One region of the Paenibacillus sp. FSL P2-0173 genome, then DNA from elsewhere that is predicted to be linked to it. Evidence: riboswitches for the same ligand, from Rfam matches in the RefSeq annotation. Region 1 holds a riboswitch; each other region holds the start of a gene.
What was found. A riboswitch is a leader RNA that binds a small molecule or an ion and turns the genes downstream of it on or off. The one in region 1 is predicted to bind glycine.
Positions count from the first base shown of each region.

Region 2: linked by a shared signal. The riboswitch ahead of sdaAB (L-serine ammonia-lyase, iron-sulfur-dependent subunit beta) and the one ahead of gcvT (glycine cleavage system aminomethyltransferase GcvT) in region 1 are both predicted to bind glycine.
Region 3: linked by a shared signal. The riboswitch ahead of MKX30_RS08450 (alanine/glycine:cation symporter family protein) and the one ahead of gcvT (glycine cleavage system aminomethyltransferase GcvT) in region 1 are both predicted to bind glycine.

Region 1 is NZ_JBBOYK010000001.1:1,746,705-1,748,970, forward strand. Features, by position in the region: gene gcvH (glycine cleavage system protein GcvH) at 1-337, opposite strand, end outside; glycine riboswitch at 731-829, shown strand; gene gcvT (glycine cleavage system aminomethyltransferase GcvT) at 1,007-2,107, shown strand; gene gcvPA (aminomethyl-transferring glycine dehydrogenase subunit GcvPA) at 2,236-2,266, shown strand, end outside.
Region 2 is NZ_JBBOYK010000004.1:711,902-714,167, forward strand. Features, by position in the region: gene MKX30_RS23070 (DUF6359 domain-containing protein) at 1-264, opposite strand, end outside; glycine riboswitch at 479-594, shown strand; gene sdaAB (L-serine ammonia-lyase, iron-sulfur-dependent subunit beta) at 806-1,495, shown strand; gene sdaAA (L-serine ammonia-lyase, iron-sulfur-dependent, subunit alpha) at 1,485-2,266, shown strand, end outside.
Region 3 is NZ_JBBOYK010000001.1:1,919,545-1,921,810, forward strand. Features, by position in the region: gene MKX30_RS08450 (alanine/glycine:cation symporter family protein) at 1-883, opposite strand, end outside; glycine riboswitch at 1,043-1,137, opposite strand; glycine riboswitch at 1,156-1,232, opposite strand; gene MKX30_RS08455 (glycoside hydrolase family 1 protein) at 1,405-2,266, opposite strand, start outside.

The DNA of each region.
Region 1 (2,266 bases):
CCTCCACATCTTTATCCATCTCTACTTCGATCATCCAACCTTTTTCATAGGGAGATTCATTCACTAGCTCAGGTGTACTTTCCAGCGTTTCATTCACTTTTAGTATGGTTCCCGTCACCGGAGCAAAAAGGTCGGATACTGTCTTCACCGATTCAATCGTACCGATCTCCGCTCCCTGCTCAATCGTTGCTCCCGCCTCAGGTAATTCTACAAAAACAATATCACCCAGTTGATGCTGTGCAAAGTCTGTAATACCAATTCGTACCGTTCCATTCTCTGTCCGCTGAACCCACTCATGTTCGTCTGTATACCAAAGTTGCTGCTTTACTTCACCCATTCTGTTCCCCTCACTTCCATATGAATAAAATCGCTTTTGCTCACTGTACTAGACAGGTTAAGATTATGACAACAAGAACACTCATGTCAATAATACTAACAAAAATACTTCATATCACCTCATATAGCGTACTATATAAAAATATGATAGCTTATAACAAACGCTTACATATCCTTATTTATATATTAAATGTTTTTTCTATTGTTTTTGATGACATTTTTATTGACATTTTGAATGAATTTGCGTATTAATGGGTTATAGCAAATGCTTTGGGAAACACCCCGACAACTGCAAACGCGGATGAACGCGGAGGGAGAGACTGCCAAAAAGATTCGCATAGCTGTTGCCGCTTGTGAGACATAAGTGCACGCGAATCGGATCAAGTTGTTATCTGCAAAGCCAGGTAATATACCGTTGATCCCGAAGGTAGCGCCGAAGGAGTAAACCTGCATTGCAGGTGAATCTCTCAGGCAAAAGGACCTCTGCCGGACGCATCTCTGGAGAGCATTCGCTATTGGAGCGGATCACCCAAGGGGAAACCCGGTACATACCGGGGTAACTTTCTGGTATCAAGGACAGAGCTGAAAAAAAGAGTGTAGACTGCCGTCTATACGTTTTTTTCGGCCTGTCTTTTTTGTTTAGCCGATCACACCGGATAGGAGTGGAATAATGACTAATTTGCGAAAAACACCGCTATATTCGTCCTACGGGACGCAGTCTGGGGTTCGTTGTATTGACTTTGGCGGCTGGGAGCTCCCGGTTCAGTTTAGCGGCATTCAAAAGGAGCATGAGGCCGTCCGGCAACGTGCGGGTTTATTCGATGTATCGCATATGGGCGAATTTTTGGTTGAAGGCAAAGAAGCCGAAGCTTTTCTGCAAAGGGTGACCACGAATGATGTCAGCCAGTTGGAACCAGGTCAGGCACAATATTCACTCCTGTGTTACCCCGATGGAGGGGTAGTAGACGACCTACTTGTTTACTGCAAAGGACCGGAACGCTACATGCTCGTTGTGAACGCATCCAACATCGATAAGGATTGGGATTGGCTAATTCGCCATATGCCTGCATCCGTTCACATGGAGAATGTGTCTGATGCGATAGCATTGCTAGCGTTGCAAGGACCGGAGGCAGCACGTATTGCCGCAGCCGTGGCAGATACGGACATTACGAATCTGGCATCTTTCCGCTTCCATGAGAATGTGCCATTGTTCGGAGCAAAAGCACTTGTCTCACGAACCGGATATACGGGCGAAGACGGTTTTGAATTTTATATACCTGCTGCGGAAGCACCAGCCGTATGGGAGGGTTTGCTTCGTTCCGGTGAGTCGTATGGGCTGATTCCCGCTGGACTTGGTGCTCGGGATACACTACGCTTTGAGGCACGGTTGCCGCTATATGGTCAGGAGTTATCTGCCACGATTTCGCCACTCGAAGCTGGTCTAGGTTTCTTCGTCAAGCTGAATAAAGGAGATTTTATCGGTAGAGAAGCACTGCAACGTCAGAAAGAACAAGGGATTCCTCGCAAATTGATCGGGCTGGAAATGATTGATCGCGGTATCCCACGCGCCCATTACCCGGTATTCGCAGAAGGACAACACATTGGTGAGGTCACAACGGGGACTCAGTCGCCCACCTTGAAGCGTAATCTGGGCCTCGCCTTGGTGGACAGTCGTTTTAGCGCCCTCTCCACACCGTTGGAGGTTGAGATTCGTGGCAAACGCCTGCGTGCCGAGGTGGTGGCAGCACCCTTTTATAAACGCCCGCGCTGATCTTAAACTCTTTTTATTTCTATAAAGCAAATATGTCAGATATGAACTTCTGGGTTTTTCATCTCACACACTTTTTTATTAGCTAATTTACGATCTAAAATCTTGCTTTTCGAAAGGAGTCAGAACCTATGAAGCAGCATCGTTATCTCCCTATGACTG
Region 2 (2,266 bases), on a different contig from region 1:
ATCGGCAATCAGTACGTTAAAATCATTCGCGAACGGGGAAGAAAAGTTAGCCGTTTTCGATCCGGTAGCATGTCCGACGATGTAACCTTCCACCGTCACCGTACCTCCACTGCTTTGGCGCTGAAGTGCTTCGGCTACTGTCAATGCTCCCTCCGCCTTGACCTGACCGAATGGAACGAAGATCCCAATCAGCAGTGATACGATCGCTGCTAGATGCAACATCCCTTTTAAGCGTGAACCTGTGAATCGCAAGCCTTTTACCATACGTCAATATCCCTCCTATGATTTCCATAAATATACTTGTCCTTTATCAGATTAGCCGCCAATCTTCTAATTCCTTCCTGGTTTCATCCATAATTATGTAAATTTTAATCTTTTTTATTGGAAACGCACCTGTTTATGTAAAAATTAAACCTGTGATTGACACCGAGCACGGCATACATTACGCTAAGGAAGACATGTAGAACGGTATACGCGAATGAAGATGACGGGAGAGTCTGTCCAGGGAGCCTACACTCTGGCGGCACCGAAGGAGCAAGACGTCAGCACCCGGCTGACGGATAATCTCTCAGGTCCATGTATCGTCATCTGACGCAACTCTGGAGAGAGCGCAAGCCACCCAAGGGGTAAGGCGGTAAGAACACCGCACGAAACTCTCAGGTAACGAGGACAGAGATAAGGGAAACTTCCTTATCCTGTCCTTTTTTGTGCTCACATTGTGCGTCAGCATTAGGAACCGTCATAACCGCGCAAAGACGCGGAAATACCATATAGTATGGTATTAGAACATACAGGGGGCCACACCATGCGTTTCAAAGATGTATTTTCTATTATCGGTCCGGCCATGACCGGACCTTCCAGTTCACACACCGCAGGCGCGGTGCGGCTCGCACGCGTTGCCCGGCACTGGCTCGGGGCGCAGCCTGACCGTACCCGCATGACACTGTACGGCTCCTTTGCCGATACGTATAAGGGACACGGTACAGACCTGGCGCTCATCGCAGGGCTGCTTAATTACGATACGGACGATCACCGGATTCCGGATGCCGAGCAATGGGCAGAGCAAGCCGGGATGGCCGTGGAATTCGCCGTCAGCGGACTCCCCGCGCCTCATCCGAACACTGTCCGTTTCGAGCTGTGGAAGGGCGAGGATCAGCGCACACTGTTGGGCTCCTCCATCGGCGGCGGCAGCATCCATGTCCAGCAGCTTAACGAATTCCGGGTCAATCTGACCGGGGAGCTGCCTACGCTGGTGCTTCTCCACTCGGATAAGCCCGGTACATTGGGCGCGATAACTTCAGCGCTGGGCGCGGCCCACATTAACATTGCCTATATGCACGTAGATCGCAAAGGCCGGGATGGTGAAGCACTCACCGCCATTGAAACGGACAGTTCTGCTCCAGCTGAACTGATTGCGGAACTGCGTTCTTTACCTCATATGTATGAAATTAAGATGATTAATTTGAAAAAAGGAGCTGAATCCGATGCGGTTTAGCCATCTGCATGAAATCAGCGCTTTATGCGCTGAAGAATCCACCACAATTGGCCGCTTGATGATTCAAGAGCAGGTACAAGAGACGAATACAACGGAGGAAGAAATCTTTCGCCAAATGTCTGATTATTATGAAGTCATGAAGGAAGCCGTTCATCGCGGTCAGACACAAGACACCGTATCCCGCAGTGGATTGACGGGCGGTGACGGCAAGCGCCTAGCCGAGTATCTGCGGTCAGGGGAAACCTGCTCCGGCGATGCCTCCGCGCTCGCCATGGCTTATGCCCTCTCTGTGTCGGAGGTTAATGCATCCATGGGTCGCATTGTCGCCACGCCTACCGCAGGCTCATGTGGGGTTATCCCTGGTGTGTTCATCAGTGCGCAGGAGCGGTTCGGCTGGGATGATGAGCATATGGTGAACGGCCTGTTCGCCGCTGGAGCCATTGGCTACGTGATCGCCAACAACTCCTTCATTTCTGGCGCGGAGGGAGGCTGTCAGGCTGAGATTGGTTCAGCTATCGGGATGGCTGCTGGCGCTATGGTCGAGCTGCGTGGTGGTACGCCTGAACAGGCTGTTCACGCCGTGGGCCTCGCTCTTAAGAACACACTCGGCCTGATTTGCGACCCCGTCGCTGGACTCGTGGAGATTCCGTGCATCGTGCGCAACGGGCTGGGAGCCGTGACTGCGCTTGCCGCAGCGGATATGGCTTTGGCGGGTGTGCGCAGCGCTATTCCGTCTGACGAAGTCATTGACGTGATGCTTGAAGTCGGCAG
Region 3 (2,266 bases), 170 kb from region 1:
GCCATTTGGTTTTGGCAGCTGCGGCTGCAATCGGTGCGCTTCCCAATCCGGCCTCATTGGCAAAAATACCTCTGGCTACCCCACTTCGCATCGCCAGCATAATCGTAGCTCCGGCAAATCCGCCCGTTGCAGATGTAGTTGAAAATGCCGAATGGAGCACCAGCGCAATTGCGGCAGGTAGTTGGTCAGCAAACCGAATTAGTACGATGAGACAGATCAGTACGTACAAGCCTGTTTTAAAAGGAACGACCTTCGTCGATACCTTGGCAATGCTTTTGAGTCCTCCAATAGTAACAAGTCCTGTAAGGATAGCAATAATCAGTGCCGTTACAATGGGCGGAACGCCAAAACTATTTTCAGTCGAAGATACAATCGCTTTGACCTGCGGAAACGTTCCAATCCCGAACAACGCTACCAGCATGCCCGAAAAAGCAAACAGCATCGCCAGCGGTTTAAAACGGCGTCCCAGACCTTTCTCAATATAATACATCGGGCCGCCGGAAAATTGCCCATTCCGATCCTTCACCCGGTATTTTACCGCAAGTACACCTTCCGCATATTTCGTCGCCATCCCAAAAAAGGCTGCAACGACCATCCAGAACAAGGCACCCGGCCCGCCCAGCTTAATGGCTGTCGCTACGCCGACAATACTTCCTGTGCCAACTGTAGCCGCCAACGCTGTACTCAAAGCCGCAAAACTACTTACATCCCCGCTGCCTTCATTCGGGGCCTTACCGATCAGCTTGATCGCCAGGGGCAGGCGGAATACCTGCAGCATCTTCAAACGTATGGTCAGCCACAACCCCGTTCCCATGACAAGAATGATGAGAGGCGCCCCCCATATCCAACTGCTAATCGCTTCTAACACATGTACCAAATTCATTTCAACCCGCTCCTCCAGCATATTAGAAAACAAAAAAGAGTCAAATCCGCTGATTCGACTCCTGGAGAGGTTAAAGGCACGAAAAAATACAACCATCTTGCGCAGGTTTCTGCCTCTAATAGCTTATAAAAAAGCCTAGGGCATCCCCTGTCACAGGTTATTCGCGTCTCTGTCCTTTTGCCTGAGAGTTTAAGCAGATGTTCTCTGCGGTGCACCTTCGGCGCCCAATTAAGGGTCTCTCCAGAGTTCTGTCCGTTTACGGTCCCCGCTTGTTGCTGTAATCAGCCTAAGCACCTGAGAGTTTTGCCCCTTCGGTCGGAACTTTCGTTCCATCTCCCGCAAACATCAACCAGACATATGAAATTTTTATTTATTATACAGAAAACTTTCAGCTTATTACAAGTGAAAAGTTTGTGAAGCCCTCTGAAATAAATATTATTATTATGTCTATCAAAAAAGCGGGTACAGCAGATTGCATCCTTAGGATGTCCTCTGCTATACCCGCCCGAGAAAATTTGGAATTACAATTCTTCACCATTGGTTGCTATCACATTTTTATACCAGTTAAATGAGTCCTTTTTGGAGCGTTTGAGCGTTCCGTTACCGTCATCATCCAGATCAACGTAAATAAATCCGTAGCGCTTGGACATTTCGGAAGTAGACATGCTCACAAGGTCGATAGGACCCCAGCTGGTGTAACCAAGCAGATCAACACCGTCGGCAATTGCTTCCTTCATTTGAACAATATGCTGACGCAAGTAATCAATACGATATGTGTCATGCACAGAACCGTCTTCCTCTACCTTATCATAAGCACCTAGGCCATTTTCCACGATGAACAGTGGCTTTTGGTAGCGGTCATATAACGTGTTCAGCGTAACACGCAGACCGATCGGATCAATTTGCCATCCCCAGTCAGAGGACTGTAAATATGGATTTTTCACGCCGCCAATCAGGTTTCCTGCTGCTTTCTCGCCTTCTGGACCTGCAGATACGGTCAAGGTCATGTAGTAGCTGAATGAGATATAATCGACCGTGTTATTTTTTAAAATTTCGGCATCGCCTGGTTCTGTGTGTATAACAACATTATTTTCTTCAAAATAACGATTCATGTAGTTGGAATATTCCCCACGGGCATGCACATCCGTAAAGAACAGGTTCATCTGATTTTCATGCTGGGCTTTCAGTATATCCTCTGGGTTACACGTATGTGGGTAGCTTTCCAAACGAGCCAGCATACAGCCGATTTGAGAGCCCGGGATGATCTCATGTCCTCGTTTTGTCGCCAGTGCACTAGCTACAAATTGATGATGCAGTGCTTGGTATATCGCTTGCTGCTTGTTTTCTACGCGGTCAATGACCACCCCGCCACCAGTAAACGGA